One region of the Janthinobacterium sp. Ant5-2-1 genome, then DNA from elsewhere that is predicted to be linked to it. Evidence: predicted binding sites of a transcription regulator. Region 1 holds the regulator's gene; the other holds the start of a gene.
What was found. The regulator LexA, encoded in region 1, represses DNA repair genes until DNA is damaged. The targets are predictions, from matches to a motif close to ACTGTATNNNNATACAGT.
Positions count from the first base shown of each region.

Region 2: ASN89_RS16765 (putative DNA modification/repair radical SAM protein) is a predicted target of LexA. The motif match lies at 1,943-1,960, and genes of this name have one in related genera.

Region 1 is NZ_LNCE01000025.1:59,229-67,228, forward strand. It holds gene ASN89_RS09350 (cystathionine gamma-synthase family protein) at 1-1,182, shown strand, start outside; gene lexA (transcriptional repressor LexA) at 1,252-1,887, opposite strand; gene rpsF (30S ribosomal protein S6) at 2,163-2,555, shown strand; gene priB (primosomal replication protein N) at 2,576-2,875, shown strand; gene rpsR (30S ribosomal protein S18) at 2,901-3,191, shown strand; gene rplI (50S ribosomal protein L9) at 3,219-3,674, shown strand; gene ASN89_RS09380 (replicative DNA helicase) at 3,810-5,195, shown strand; gene ASN89_RS09385 (DUF47 domain-containing protein) at 5,287-5,913, shown strand; gene ASN89_RS09390 (inorganic phosphate transporter) at 5,953-6,966, shown strand; gene ASN89_RS09395 (MBL fold metallo-hydrolase) at 7,138-8,000, opposite strand, start outside.
Region 2 is NZ_LNCE01000049.1:31,771-39,770, reverse strand. It holds gene ASN89_RS16770 (UdgX family uracil-DNA binding protein) at 1-698, opposite strand, end outside; gene ASN89_RS16765 (putative DNA modification/repair radical SAM protein) at 695-1,927, opposite strand; gene modA (molybdate ABC transporter substrate-binding protein) at 2,065-2,823, shown strand; gene modB (molybdate ABC transporter permease subunit) at 2,839-3,510, shown strand; gene ASN89_RS16750 (sulfate/molybdate ABC transporter ATP-binding protein) at 3,516-4,217, shown strand; gene ASN89_RS16745 (TOBE domain-containing protein) at 4,258-5,025, shown strand; gene ASN89_RS16740 (response regulator) at 5,124-8,000, opposite strand, start outside.

The DNA.
Region 1 (8,000 bases):
GGCATCGAGCACGGCTCGCTGCACAAGCCCGTGCATACTTCCGTTGCCTTCGGTTACGCCGATGCGCGCCAGCTGGCTTCCGTGTTCCAGGGCAAGGAAGCGGGCTTCCGCTATGGCCGCCAGGGCAATCCGACCGTCTCCGCGCTGGAAGACAAGGTCAACAAGATGGAAGACGGCGTGGCGACTTTGTGCTTCGCCACCGGCATGGGCGCCATCGGCGCCGTGGTGCAATCGCTGTTGCGCGCCGGTGACCATGTCGTGTCGTCGGCCTTTTTGTTTGGCAACACCAACAGCCTGTGGCAAACGGTGACGGGGCAGGGCATAGCCGTGTCGTTTGTCGACGCCACCGATGTCGCCAACGTGGCGGCCGCCATCACGCCGGCCACGCGCATTGTGTTTGTGGAAACCATCGCCAATCCCCGTACGCAGATCGCCGACCTGGCAAGGATCGGCGACTTGTGCCGGGAGAAGGGCATTTTGTATATCGTCGACAACACGATGACGACGCCATATCTGTTCCGCCCGAAAGCCGTGGGCGCGGGTCTGGTGGTCAATGCCTTGACGAAATCCATCGGCGGCCATGGCAATGCGCTGGGCGGCAGCTTGACGGACACGGGCGTGTTCGACTGGACGCGGTATCCGAACATCTTTGAAAATTATAAAAAGGCGGCGCCCGCCCAGTGGGGCATCGCGCAAATCCGCGCCAAGGCCTTGCGCGACTTCGGCGCTTCGCTGGGGCCGGAAGCGGCGCACCATATCGCTGTCGGCGCGGAAACCATGGCCTTGCGCATGGACCGCACCTGCTCGAACGCCCTGGCGCTGGCGACCATGCTGCAGGCGGACCCGAGAGTGGCGGCCGTGCACTACCCGGGCCTGGCGTCGCACCCGCAGCACGCGCTGGCAACGGACTTGTTCCGCAGCTATGGCTCGCTGTTCAGCTTTGAGCTGAAGGATGGCATCGACTGCTTCGATTTCCTCAATCGTTTGAATTTGGCTATTCCAGCGAGCAACCTGGGCGACACGCGCACCCTCGTCATTCCCGTCGCCCACACGATTTTCTACGAGATGGGTGCCGAGCGCCGCGCCAGCATGGGCATCGCCGAATCCCTGATCCGCGTGTCGGTGGGCATCGAAGATGAGGCCGATCTGCTGGAGGATTTCAGCAGTGCGCTGGATGCATAAGCAGCCGCGCACCATGTAAAAAGGGCCGCGACAGTCATGCTGTCGCGGCCCTTTTTTACGTGCTGCAGTTTAATGCCAGCTGCGCATCAGTCCGACGGCGAGGCCTTCCAACGCAAACTCGTCTTCGGGCGACACGGTGATCACCTTGAAGTCCGGGTTCTCCGGCAGCAGTTCGATGACGGAGCCCGTCTTCTTGTAGCGCTTGACGGTGACTTCGTCGCCGATGCGGGCGACGACGATCTGGCCATTCTTGGCGCTGTCGACCTTTTTCACGGCCAGCAAGTCGCCATCCATGATGCCGGCGTCGCGCATGGACCACCCGCGCACTTTCAGCAGGAAGTCGGGCTTGGCCGAAAACAGGGCCGGGTCCACGTTGTAGCTCGCTTCCAGGTTTTCCTGCGCCAGGATGGGCGAGCCTGCCGCCACCCGGCCGATCAGAGGCAGCGACATCAGCAGCGCTGCCGGCACTTTCGACGGCGGCGCTTCGGCGGCCGCGCCGATCAGGCGGATGCCGCGCGAGGTGCCGGGCGAAATCTCGATCGCGCCCTTGCGGGCCAGGGCCTGCAAATGCTCTTCGGCCGCGTTGGCCGATTTGAAACCCAGTTCATTGGCGATTTCGGCACGGGTGGGAGGGAAGCCCGTGTTTTCAATCGCGTCTTTGATCAGGTTCAGGATTTGTTCTTGTCGTGCTGTCAGCTTGATCATGAGCGGTGGGTGCATACTAAAATGCTGTCTATATGAACAGTCTGTATTTTTGTACAGTATCGTCCACTATGCAAGGGGATTTCCGTGTTTTGGGCGAATTTCGCAAGAAATACTTGTCCATGGGCGCAAAGCGCGGCGGCGCACGGGCTTTTCGGGCGCTTGTGGAAGGAATGATTGAAACGTTTGCAAAAGGCGGTTATAATCTTCGGCTGACCTTCCCACACCCGTCTTGACGCCGGGGTGGGCGATTATCAATCCGACCTGAAGGAGTTTGCATGCGTCATTATGAAATAGTCTTTATCGTCCATCCGGACCAAAGCGAGCAAGTGCCCGCGATGATCGAACGCTACAAAGCCAGCGTAACCACCCGCGGCGGTTCGGTTCACCGCGTGGAAGATTGGGGTCGCCGTCAAATGGCTTACTCGATCCAAAAGCTGCCTAAAGCACACTACATCTGCCTGAACATCGAATGCGACAACGAGACCCTGGTCGAGTTGGAAACAGCATTCAAATTCAATGATGCCGTGTTGCGTCACCTGACCGTTAAAATGAAGAAAGCTGAAACAGCTCCTTCGCCGATGATGAAATCGGTACAACGCGAAGACGCGGCCAAAAGCCACCGCACCGAAGCACCAGCAGCCGCTCCAGCCGCCGCAGCAGCAGCTTAATTCTTGACCGGGATCGTGCGCTGAACCAGCTACAAGTAACCGCCATCATTGCCGAGCGCGAAATATTGCGCTATACCCCGGCAGGGCTGCCGATTGTGAATGCAGTATTGCAGCACAGTTCGCAGCAGATGGAAGCAGGGATTGCCCGTTTGACCGAGTTTGATGTTGCCGCGCTAGCCGCTGGCGAAATTTCAGGCAGGTTCAGTCAGGCAAGCTTGGGTGGGGTGTATCAGTTCACGGGTTTCCTGGCCAGGAAGAGCCGCAACAGCAAGAGTTTGGTGTTTCACATCATTGATTTTAGTGCAGTCAATTCTGACTAGCGCATTTTAGATACAGGAGCCTGACATGGCATTCGGTAAAAAGTTCGACAAAAATAAGCTCAAGCTTAAAGAAAAACGCAAACAGCAAAACCCGTTGTTCAAACGCAAGAAGTTCTGCCGCTTCACCGCAGCTCACGTTGAGCAAGTCGACTACAAAGACGTCGACACGCTGAAAGACTTCGTCCAAGAAAACGGCAAGATCATGCCAGCACGCCTGACCGGTACCAAAGCGCACTACCAGCGCCAAGTTGACACCGCAATCAAGCGCGCTCGCTTCCTCGCGCTGCTGCCATACACCGATCTGCACCACGCTTAATCGGTCAGATATTCCTGGAGAAGAACTATGCAAATCATTCTGTTAGAAAAAGTTGTTAACGTCGGTAACCTCGGCGAAGTCGTCAAAGTCAAAGACGGTTACGCACGTAACTTCCTGATCCCGCAACGCCTGGCACGTCGTGCTACGGCAACCGCTGTGGCTGAATTCGAAGTCAAGCGCGCCGAACTGGAAAAAGCTGCTGCCGCCAAACTGGCCGCATCGCAAGCCCAGGGCGAAAAACTGAGCGGCCTGACCGTTCAAGTTGCTCAAAAAGCTGGTGTTGATGGCCGTCTGTTCGGTTCCGTCACCAACTTCGACATCGCTGAAGCGCTGACCAAGCAAGGTTTTGCTGTTGAAAAAGCACAAATCCGCATGCCTACCGGCCCGCTGAAGATCGTTGGCGAGCACAACGTTTCGGTTGCTCTGCACACCGACGTGGTCGTGGAAGTTGTTATCGCTGTCGTTCCAGACGCGAACGCGTAATTGTCTGCGGGCCTGGCCCGCAAGCATTGCCGCACTATGAAAAGCCGGGTTCGCCCGGCTTTTTTGTGGCCTTTTTTTCGCTCAATTTCAGCCCTTTATTTTTGCCAGCACGCCGAAGCGGGTATAATTCGCGCCATGAACGCCCCCTCTGATCCGCAACTGGATTCCCTCCGTATTCCGCCGCATTCGATCGAAGCAGAACAATCCGTCATCGGTGGTCTGCTGCGCGACAATGCCGCGTATGACCGCATCGCCGACTTCATGCATGCGGAGGATTTCTATCGCTATGACCATCGCATCATCTTCGAGCAAATCGTCAAGATGGTTAACGCTTCCAAGCCAGCCGATGTCATTACTGTTTTTGAAACCCTGACCCAGCTCGGCAAGGCCGATGATGTGGGCGGACTCGCTTACCTGAACGCCATGGCGCAAAACACGCCATCGGCCGCGAACATCCGGCGCTACGCCGAGATCGTGCGCGACCGCGGCGTGCTGCGTAAACTCATCACCGTCGCCGACGATATCTCCGGCACGGCCTTCAGCCCGCAAGGCAAGGAAGTCAAGCAGATGCTTGACGAGGCCGAATCGAAGATTTTCGCCATCGCCGAAGAAGGCGCGCGCGGCGCCCAGGGCTGGACCGCCATCCAGCCTCTGCTGACGCAGGTGGTCGAGCGCATCGACGAACTGTACAGCCGTGACAACCAGAGTGAAATCACGGGCGTGCCCACCGGTTTCATCGACCTCGACCGCATGACCTCGGGTCTGCAGCCGGGCGACCTGGTGATCGTGGCGGGCCGTCCGTCGATGGGTAAGACGGCGTTTTCCGTCAACATCGGCGAAAACGTGGCCATCGACAGCGGCTTGCCCGTGGCCGTGTTCTCGATGGAGATGGGCGGCGCCCAGCTGGCCATGCGTATGCTCGGCTCCGTCGGGCAGCTCGACCAGCACCGTTTGCGTACTGGCCGCCTGAACGACGAAGACTGGCCGCGCCTGACGAATGCGATCCAGAAGATGAACGACGCGCAGTTGTACATCGATGAAACGCCGGCGCTCAATTCCATCGAATTGCGCGCCCGCTCGCGCCGCTTGTCGCGTCAATGCGGCAAGCTGGGCCTGATCATCGTCGATTACTTGCAACTGATGTCGGCCAATACGCCGGGCGACAACCGCGCCACGGAAATTTCCGAGATTTCACGGGGCTTGAAAGGCTTGGCGAAAGAACTCGGTTGCCCCGTGATCGCGCTGTCCCAGCTGAACCGCTCGCTGGAACAACGCCCGAACAAACGTCCTGTCATGTCCGACTTGCGCGAATCGGGCGCTATTGAGCAGGATGCCGACGTGATCCTGTTCATTTACCGCGACGAGGTGTATAACCCCGACTCGCCGGACAAGGGAACGGCCGAGATCATCATCGGTAAACAGCGTAACGGTCCAATCGGCAGCATCCGCCTCACCTTCATGGGGCAGTACACCAAATTTGGCAATTACAGTGGTGGCCTGGCGCTTTACCAAGGCGACTAACACAGCAGCACTGATATTCCATTGGCCGCCCCCGACAACGGGGCGGCTTTCTGTAGTAAATAACACGACTCAATGCTTAACGGAGAATGACATGTTTGGACGCTTGATGCCCACTGAGGGCAAGTTTTTTGAATTGTTTAACCAGCACGCGGAACTGTGCGTCAAGGGCGCCAAAGAGATGCTCGGCCTGATGACCAATTTCGACGACCTGGAAAACCGCGTGCATGCGATCGAAAGCATCGAGAAACAGGCGGACAAAGTCACCTACGCCACCGTGGAAATGCTGCACAAGACCTTCATCACGCCGATCGACCGCGACGACATCCATCAGCTGATCACGCGCCAGGACGACATCCTCGACCTGCTGGAAGATGCGGCGCAAACCGTCTCGCTGTACGACCTGAAGGCCGTCACGCCGGAAGCCAAGCGCCTGGCCGAACTGGTGCTGGCCTGTACCGAAAAAGTGCGCGACGCCGTCGCCATGCTGCACAACATGGACAACTCGCGCAAGATCGTCGCCATCTGCGAAGAGATCGATCGCCTGGAATCGGACGCCGATCACGTGATGCGCGCCGCCATGTCCAAGCTGTTCCGCGACGAACCGGACGTGCGCAACCTGATCAAGCTGAAAGCGATCTACGAAATTCTGGAAACCGTGACCGACCGTTGCGAAGACGTGTCCAATATTATCGAAGGCATCATCGTCGAAAACGCGTAAGCGTTGGGCCTGTCCTGAACCAGAATCAGAAAAGAAACTATAATGACCATACAAATCAGCATCTACGTGCTAGGCCTGTTGATCGTCCTGGCGCTGCTGTTTGACTTCATGAACGGCTTCCACGATGCCGCCAACGCGATTGCCACGGTGGTCTCGACGGGCGTATTGAAACCGCAGACCGCGGTTGCCATGGCCGCCACGTTCAACTTCGTCGCCATCTTCGTGTTCCACCAGCTGACCGTGGCCGCCACAGTGGGCAAGGGCACCATCGATCCGGCCGTGATTGACCAGTACGTGATCTTCGGCGCGCTGATGGGCGCCATCTTCTGGAATTTGTTTACCTGGTACTACGGCATTCCATCGTCGTCCTCGCACGCCCTGATCGGCGGCCTGGTGGGCGCCGCTGTCGCCAAGTCCGGCACGGGCGCGCTGGTCGCGGCCGGCCTGTGGAAAACCGTCGCCTTCATCGTCATCGCACCGGTACTGGGCTTCGTGTTCGGCTCCATCATGATGCTGATCGTGTCATGGATATTCGTGCGTTCGACGCCGCGCAAGGTCGACAAGTGGTTCCGCCGTTTGCAGCTGGTCTCGGCGGCCGCCTACAGCCTGGGCCACGGCGGCAACGATGCGCAAAAAACCATCGGCATCATCTGGATGCTGCTGATCGCCGCAGGCTACTCCAGTTCAGCCGACGCCATGCCGCCGATGTGGGTCATCATCTCGTGCTATACGGCCATCAGCTTTGGCACCCTGTTCGGTGGCTGGCGCATCGTCAAGACCATGGGCCAGAAGATCACCAAGCTCAAACCGGTCGGCGGCTTCTGCGCCGAAACGGGCGGCGCGATCACCCTGTTCGTCTCGACGGCGCTGGGCATTCCCGTGTCGACCACGCACACCATCACGGGCGCCATCGTCGGCGTCGGTTCGTCGCAGAAGATGTCGGCCGTGCGCTGGGGCGTGGCGGGCAATATCGTCTGGGCCTGGATCTTCACGATTCCCGCTTCCGCTTTCGTGGCAGCAGTCGCTTGGTGGATTGGCCACCACATCATGTAAGGCGCCTCTGCAAACCTACTGCGCTGCCCACTATCGAATCTCCGTTGCTCACTGTACTAAAGTACAGCTCCGCTACTCAATCCGATATCGGGCTTGCTCGCTACGGTTTTCAGAGGGCCTTGTGCCAACTGGGCGCATGTATAAAAAAGGGAACCAAAAGGTTCCCTTTTTTTATGCGCCGGCCAGTTCGACCGTCAGCCCCTCGCTGGCGAGGAACACTTGCAAGCCGGCCAGGCGGCTTGCATAGCGGCCCATCACGTCGGCGAATACGGCTTCGAGCTGCTCGTCGCTGCGGGTCGGTTCGTGGTGGGTGCAGTACAGGCGCCTTGCGCCGCAGCGCAGGGCCAGGTCGAAGGCGGCGTCGAAGGTGCCGTGGCCCCAGCCCTGCTTGCCCGGGTATTCTTCGCGCGTGTACGAGCAATCCATGATCAGCGCGTCGACGCCGGCGACCAGCGCGTCGATGCCGGCCTGGCGCTGCGCATTGCGCGCCGCGCAGGCGGCATGCTCGGCATGCTCGGGCGGATGCAGGTTGTAGAACGGTTCATGGTCGCCGCTGAAAAACAGCGAGGCGCCGCCGCAGTCGATGCGGTAGCCGAGGTTGACCACCGGGTGGTTCATTTCGGCGCCGCGCACGCGCGCGCCGCCCACCTCGACGGCCTCGCCGGGCGCCAGGGTGCGGTACTCGATGCTGGCCGCCATGGCCGCTTCGCTGACGGGAAAATAGCTGCCTTGCAGCTGCACCGCCATCACGTGCTCGATGCCGCGCCCGCTGCTGCCGTCCAGGGCGCCATGCAGGCGCATGCGGTTGCCGGCCACGAACAGGGGCGAGAACATGGGCAAGCCGTGGATATGGTCCCAGTGGCTGTGCGTGATGAAGACGTACGCGTCGACGGGCTGGCCCGGCGGCAGTTGCTGCGCCAGCGAAAAGATGCCGCTGCCCGCATCGAGAATGATCAGGCTATCGTTGTCGGTGCGCACTTCGATGCACGTGGTGTTGCCGCCGTAGCGCGCCGTGCGCGGGCCGGGGGAGGGGA
Region 2 (8,000 bases), on a different contig from region 1:
AGATTTTTCCAGAAACGCGAGGGGATATGACTGTGCAGCAAATCCGCATTCACGCGCGCGGGGTTGAAGATGCTGCGGTAGTAGGTCAGCCATAGCGCTTCGCCCGCATCGTCGATATCGGCCGCGCCGCTCAGCAGGGCCGGTCCCGCGTGCAAGGTCGTGCCATCCCACAGCATGCTGGCGGCGGGCGTGGCGATCATCCAGCTGGTAGCTCCCATGCGGCGGGCAAAGTGGCGCGCCACTTGCGGCAGCACCTCGTGCACGGGTTCGAACCAGGCAACAAAACGGGGCGGGCCCTCGCATTCCGGCCGCTCGCGAAAGCGCACATACGCATGCATGTCGTGCTCCTCGCGGTGCACGGCCTTGATCATGGCGTGCAGGCGCGCGCCGTCCGCGTCGGCGGGCGACATCACGTCGTGCTGGCCCAGCTGCCAGCGCCACAGCACCTGGTACAAAAAGGCCCAGCGGTCAGGCGCGTTGAAGCAGGCGGCGCTTTCCAGCAATTCCACCAGGGGACGGGGCAGGCGCAGCCGTGGCGCGCCGGTATCCGTGGCATCCGGCGTGGCGGAAAACAGGTCGCCCTCACCGGGCTGCGACTGCCAGGCCACATCGGCAGGTGCTACGCCGCGCGCGATCAATTCCCTTGCGGCAGCGCGCCACTCGTCGAACGTCTGCGCCAGCCGCACCACCGTACTCATGCGGCCTGCAGCTCCGGCCACAGATTCATCTGCTGAGGCGCCTCCGCCATGGCGCGCCGCAGGTGTTCCGAGGCGGTGGTGTCGCGCGCGGGAAAATAGTCGGCCGTGATGATGAAGGGGGAGATTTTCTTCATGCTGCAGCGCAGGCGCGACAGGTCGGCGTAGCGCACTTGCCGCAAGCGTCGCAGGTCGACGATGCGCTGGGCATTGCGCAGGCCGATGCCGGGCACGCGGGCGATCATGTGCTGCGCGGCGCGGTTCAAGTCCAGCGGAAAATGTTCGCGGTGCGCCAGCGCCCACGCCAGTTTCGGATCGATATCGAGCGCCAGGTTGCCGCCCGTGGCGGGCAGCAGTTCGCTGGCCTGGAAACCATAGCTGCGCAGCAGGAAATCGGCCTGGTACAGCCGGTGTTCTCGCAGCATGGGTGGCGGCGCCAGCGGCACGCTTTTCGGGCTGTCCGGGATCGGGCTGAAGGCCGAGTAATACACGCGCTTGAGTTTATAACTGCCGTACAAGGTCTCGGCCGTGAAGAGGATCTGCTGGTCGTCGCTGGCGTCGGCGCCGACGATCATCTGCGTGCTTTGCCCGGCGGGCGCGAAACGCGGCGAGCGCGGTTCTTCCGCCTTCTCGTCGAGCTTGCGGCGAATGGAACCCATCGCCAGCTTGATCGTATGCACGCTCTTTTCCGGCGCCAGCTTTTGTACGCTGTCCTGTGTCGGCAATTCGATATTGACGCTGAGGCGGTCGGCATAGCGGCCCGCCTGCGCGATCAGGGCCGGATCGGCGTCGGGAATGGTTTTCAAATGGATGTAGCCGCGGAACTGGTGTACCTCGCGCAACTCGCGCGCCACCTGCACCAATTGTTCCATCGTGTAGTCGGCCGACTGGATGATGCCGGAACTGAGGAACAGGCCGTCAATGTAGTTGCGCAGGTAAAAGTCGGCCGTAAGCTTGACCACCTCGGCCACCGTAAAGCGCGCGCGCGGCACGTTCGAGCTGCGGCGGTTGACGCAGTACTGGCAGTCGTACAGGCAGTAATTGGTCAGCAATACCTTCAGCAGCGAGACGCAGCGCCCGTCCGGCGTGTAGCTGTGGCAAATGCCCATGCCCGAGGTGGCGCCGAAGCCGTCCTTGCCGATGGAATCGCGCTTGGGTGCGCCGCTGCTGGCGCAGGACGCGTCGTACTTGGCCGCGTCGGCCAGGATTTCCAGCTTGTCCGTCAATTCCATGGCTCACCTCGATATACTGTGTTTATATACAGTATATCAGGGAATCAGCATTGCGCTGGCTTGACCTGTGCGATGGCAGAACGCTATATATCGGTGTATATTACGGGCCTGGTTCTCTTCTCATCAAGGATACGATCATGCGCCTCACCTCCCTCGCCACACTGCTTGGCGCCGCCCTCTTCGCCACCGCCGCCTCGTCCGCCCTTGCCGGCGAAGTGGTGGTGTCGGCCGCGGCCAGCCTGACGAATGCGTTCAAGGAGGCGGCGCAGGGCTATGAGGCGCAGTATCCGGGCAGCAAGGTGTCCTTGAATTTTGCCGCCTCGGGCGTGCTGTTGCAACAGATCGTCAAGGGCGCGCCCGTGGACGTGTTTGCCTCGGCCGACCAGGAAACCATGGATGCGGCGCAAAAGCAGGGCCTCGTCTTGCCGGCCGATCGCATGGACTTCGTCGGCAACAGCCTGGTGCTGATCGTGCCGCACGACAGCAAGCTGGGCATCAAGAGCTTGAGCGACCTGACGCACAAGGACGTGACGCGCGTAGCCATCGCCAATCCGGCCAGCGTGCCCGTCGGCCGCTATTCGGAAGGCGCGCTGAAGAAGGCCAAGCTGTGGGACGCCGTGCAACCTAAAGCCATCGGCACGCAGAACGTGCGCCAGTCGCTCGACTACGTGGCGCGCGGCGAAGTCGATGCGGGCTTTGTCTACGCCACCGACGCGGCCATCATGAAAGACAAGGTCAACGTCGTGCTCGACGTGCCATTGGACGCGCCCGTGCTGTACCCGATCGCCACCATCAAGGGCAGCGGCAATGCGGCCGAAGCGAAGCGCTTCGTCAGCTATTTGCAGACGGCGCCGGCGCAAGCCATCCTCGTCAAGTACGGTTTCAAGAAACCATAAAGCAAACGACTGCGCATGGATATCGCCTGGACCGCGCTGGCCCTGTCGCTCAAAGTGGCGGCGTGGGCCACGGCGCTCAACTTGTTGCTCGGCATCGGCACGGGCTATCTGCTGGCGCGCACGCGTTTTCCCGGGCGCGAGTTGCTCGACGCCCTGTTAACCCTGCCGATGGTGATGCCGCCCACCGTGCTCGGTTATTATTTGCTGGTGCTGCTGGGCCGGCGCGGCACCCTGGGCATCTGGCTGCAGGACAACTTCGGTATCAACCTCATCTTTACGTGGCAGGGCGCCGTGATCGCCTCCACCGTGGTGGCTTTTCCCCTCGTCTTCAAGCCCGCGCGCGCCGCCTTCGAGGCCGTCGACGGCCAGCTCGAGCAGGCGGCCCGCGTGCTGGGCATTTCGGAAATGGCGATCTTCTTTCGCGTCACGTTGCCGCTGGCCTGGCGCGGCATCCTGGCTGGCGTGCTGCTGGGATTCGTGCGCGCGCTGGGCGAATTCGGCGCCACCCTGATGGTGGCTGGCAGCATCCCCGGCAAGACGCAGACCCTGTCGGTGGCCGTGTATGAAGCCGTGCAGGCGGGCCAGGACGACGTGGCCAATACGCTGGTCGTGATCATCTCGTTTGTCTGCATCGTGGTGCTGCTGTCGGCTGGCCGCCTGGCGCCCGGGCGCGTCGCTCATAAATGACCACTATGCAACTCGACCTTGACATCCGCGCCACCTTGCGCTCCGGCAAACGCCGCTTCGATCTACAGGTGCAATGCACCTCAGGCAGCCAGCGCATCGCCATGTATGGCCCGTCCGGCGCCGGCAAGAGCATGACCCTGAAAGCCATTGCCGGCCTCTTCACGCCGGACGAAGGCCATATCCGCCTGAACGGGCGCACCCTGTTCGATTCCGCCGCCGGCATCAACCTGCCGCCGCAGCAGCGCAACGTCGCCTACCTGTTCCAGGATTACGCGCTGTTCCCGCACCTGACGGTGCGCCAGAACGTGGGCTTTGGCCTGAGCCGCGGCTGGTTCAATCCGCGCGTGCGCGAAAAGTTGGCCAAAGTCGAGCATTGGCTCGACGCCTTCCACTTGCAGGAACTGGCGCACCAGTTCCCCGACGAGTTGTCCGGAGGCCAGCGCCAGCGGGTGGCGCTGGCGAGGGCGCTCGTGGCCGAACCCAACGCGCTGCTGCTCGACGAGCCGTTTGCCGCCCTCGATCCGGCCCTGCGTGTCAAAATGCGGCTGGAATTGAGCCAGTGGCAGCAGCGCCTGGACGTGCCCATGATCCTGATCACGCACGATCCGGAAGATGCGCGCATCCTGGGTGAACACGTGCTGTACTTGCGCGACGGACAGATCGATAACAGGGAAGACCACATGGCATTGGGTGAACGCATTGGATAAATCAGCGGCAGCGGGAATCGGCCTGCAAGGCTCGGTATGGATGACGGTGGGCGGAGAAAACCTGGGCGGCGCCGGCAGGGTGGAATTGCTGGGCGCCATCGCCGAATGCGGCTCCATCACGCAGGCGGCCAAGCTTGTAAAGATGAGCTACAAGGCGGCCTGGGACGCCATCGACGCGATGAACAATCTGGCCGGCGAACCGCTGGTCGAGCGCCTGACGGGCGGCAAGGGCGGCGGCGGCACGCGGCTGACGCAACGGGGACGCCAGCTGGTCGACAATTTCCGTATCATCGAGCGCGAACATGCCCGCTACCTGCGCCAGCTGGGCAGCCAGGCCGAAGGCATCGCCGACGATCTTTTACTCATACGGAGAATGGCCATGAAAACGACGGCACGCAATCAATTCCTGGGCAAGGTGGCCGAACTGAAACAGGGCGCCGTCAACGACGAAGTCACTCTGGAATTGCCCGGCGGCCAGCACATCGTGGCTATCGTCACGCAAGGCAGCAGCGCCAGCCTGGGCCTGGTGCCAGGCGCGGAAGCGTTTGCGCTGATCAAGGCCTCGTCCATCATCCTCGTGGCCGACAGCGAAGGCGCGCGCTTTTCCGCGCGCAACCAGCTGGCCGGCACGGTCACGCGCGTGCAGACGGGCGCCGTCAACACGGAAGTGGTGCTGGACCTGCCGCGCGGCGGCACGATTGCCGCCATCATCACCAATCAGAGCAGTACGGACCTGGGTATCGAGATTGGCAGCAGCGTGACAGCGATGTTCAAGGCGTCGAGCGTGATACTCGGTGTGCCCGCATAAGTGCGTAGGTCGGATTAGCGCTTGCGCGTAATCCGACATGATCCGCCAACAATGTTGTCGGATTACGCGGCGTGCCGCCGCTAATCCGACCTACCCTTCTAATCTTTCAGCCTGGACAACCAATCCGCCGCCGCCACCAGCGCCAGTTCCAGCTCCTGCGCCGTATGCGCCAGCAGCGCCGGCACCTCGTCCAGGCGGCCTGCGTCGATGGCTTCCTCGGTGGCGAACGCGGCGCGGATCAGGCGTTTCGTGCCCAGGGTGCCGACGGAGCCGCGCACGCTGTGCAGGATGCGCGCCACGTCGCTGTGGCGGCCCGATTGCAACGCCGTTTCGGCGTCGCGCACGGGCGTCATGCCCTTGTTCAGCGCGTCGTCGACCATGCGCCGCAGCACGCCGCGCCCCTTCGCGTCGCGTCCCATCACGCGCATCAGCGGCGCCATGGAAAACACCTCCTCATCGGCGACGCGTACCGGCTCGGCCGTCTGCACTGGCGGGCGCTTGGGCAGGTGGCGCAGGATGACTTCCATCATCTCTTCCACCACCACGGGCTTGGCGATGAAGTCGCTGATGCCGGCCGTCATGCAGCGTTCGCGCTCGGACGCCAGCACGCCGGCCGTCATGGCGATCACGGGCAGGCTCAGGCGCAATTCTGTGCGGATGATGTGAGTGGCGCTGAATCCGTCCATGACGGGCATCTGCATGTCCATCAGCACGATGTCGTAGCGCAGCGCTTCCGTGCGCAGCCGCTCCACGGCTTGCAAGCCGTCGCCCACGACGTCCAGGGTGGCGCCCATGTGTTCGAGGATGCCGCGCGCCACGGCCTGGTTCAAATGATTGTCTTCCACCAGCAGGAAATGCACGCCCGCCAGTTCCGTGCCCAGCGGCTGGTGCAGGATGCGCTGCTCGCCGCCGTCGTTCTTGGCGATCAGGGCCTGGTGCAGGGCGTCGAACAGGCTCGATCCCGTGATCGGCTTCATCAGCACGACGTCGGCTTCGGCCGCGCTGGAGATTTCCTCGAGGTGGTTGCGGGCGAAGGCGTTGACCATCACCACGATGGGCTGGCGCTGCCCGCTGGCCGCCTGGCGGATGGCCTTGGCCGTGGCCAGGCCGTCCATCACGGGCATGTGCCAGTCGGCCAGCACCACGTCGTACGGTTGCTGCTGCGCCAGGCGCTCGCGGTACAGTTCGATGGCGGCAAAGCCGGAGTCCACTTCGTCGGCCAGCCAGCCCCACGCCTCGATCAGCTTGACGATCAGTTCGCGCGTGGTGCGGTTGTCGTCGGCCACCAGCAGGCGCAGCTGGCCCAGGGCCGGCGTGCGCCGCGTTTCTGCCGGCTGCGCCAGCATCTCGAAGGGCACGCTGAACCAGAAGCGGCTGCCCTTGCCTTCGCTGCTGGCGACGGCGATTTCGCCGCCCATCATGTGGATCAGCTGCTTGCTGATGGCCAGGCCCAGGCCCGTGCCGCCGAAGCGCCGCGTGATGCTCTGGTCGCCCTGTGAAAACGCGGAAAACAGCTGCTGTTGCTGCAGTTCCGTCATGCCGATGCCCGTGTCGCGCACTTCGAAGCGCAGCCAGGCGCGGCCGCTCTCGCTCTCGGCCAGGCTGACGGCCACCACCACTTCGCCGCTCTCGGTAAATTTGATGGCGTTGCCGGCCAGGTTGACGAGGATTTGCTGCAGGCGCTGGGCGTCGCCCACGAGGCGCCGCGGCACGTCGGGCTCGACGGCGATGGCCAGTTCCAGCTCCTTTTCGCCCGCATTCATCGTCATCGTCGTGGCCAGGGTATTCATGACTTCGTCAAGGTCGAATTCGACGGGCGACAATTCCATGCGGCGCGCCTCGATCTTCGAATAGTCGAGCACGTCGTTGAGGATGCCCAGCAGCGACTGGCCCGCCACTCTGACCATGGTCAGATACTTGCGCTGTTCCGTGTCGAGCCTGGTATTGCCCAGCAAATACACCATGCCCAGCACGGCATTGAGGGGCGTGCGGATTTCATGGCTCATGTTGGCCACGAAATCGCTCTTCGCGCGGTTGGCCGCCTCGGCCCGGTCGCGCTCCTGTTCCAGCTCGGCCGCGCGCGATTCGAGTTCCTGCTGCAGGCGGTCGCGTTCGCTCATCAGGCCGTTGAACGCTTCCGTCAGTTCGCCGATCTCGTCGCGCTGCTGCACCGGCACGGGGGTGAAACGGCTGCCGCTGGTGCGCAGGGCCAGCAGGGTGTCGCGCAGGCGCACCAGTGGCGACAGCAGGCGCACGGTGACCCAGCCCAGCACGGCTGCGGCCAGCAGCGAAGCGAGGATGCTCCACAGCACCAGCCGGTACAGCACGCCATCGAACGGCTCGAAGGCGTCAGCCACGGGCAGCGAGGTGGCCAGCAGCCAGTTCACCGATTTCAGGCGCTTGAAGCTGTTGACGGCCGTGATGCCGCGGCTGTTGGTGCTGACCATGCTGCCTTCGCCATCTTCCTTCAGCAACTGGGTGGTCGTCAGGTTGGCGTTCGGCTGACGCGGCTGCAGCAAGCGGCTGGTATCGGGGTGCAGCACGTAGCGCGGCACGGCGCCGCGCGTGAGGATGAAGTAATAGCCGCTCTTGCCGATCTTTTCCGAGCGCAGGCGCCCCAGCAGGTTGTCCTTGTACAGGCGCAGCACGCCGATCACCACGCCGGCCACCTGGCCATCGGCGGCCAGCACGGGCGCCACCATCTGCACGATGGGCATGCCGCTCGATTTGCCGAGCATCGGTTCGGTGATCATGGGCTGGCGCGTGCGCAGGACGGTTTGGAAATACTCGCGTTCGGCAACGTTGATGCCGGCGCGTCCCGCCACTTCCGGCATGTCGGCCACGACGGCGCCCTGCGCGTCGAGCACCAGCACGTCGTCGAACAGCACCAGCATCGAGCGGCGCGAATAGTATTCGCGCAACTGGGCGGGCTGGGCGATCAATTCCGGCGGCTGCTGCCTGGCCGTCAGGGTGAC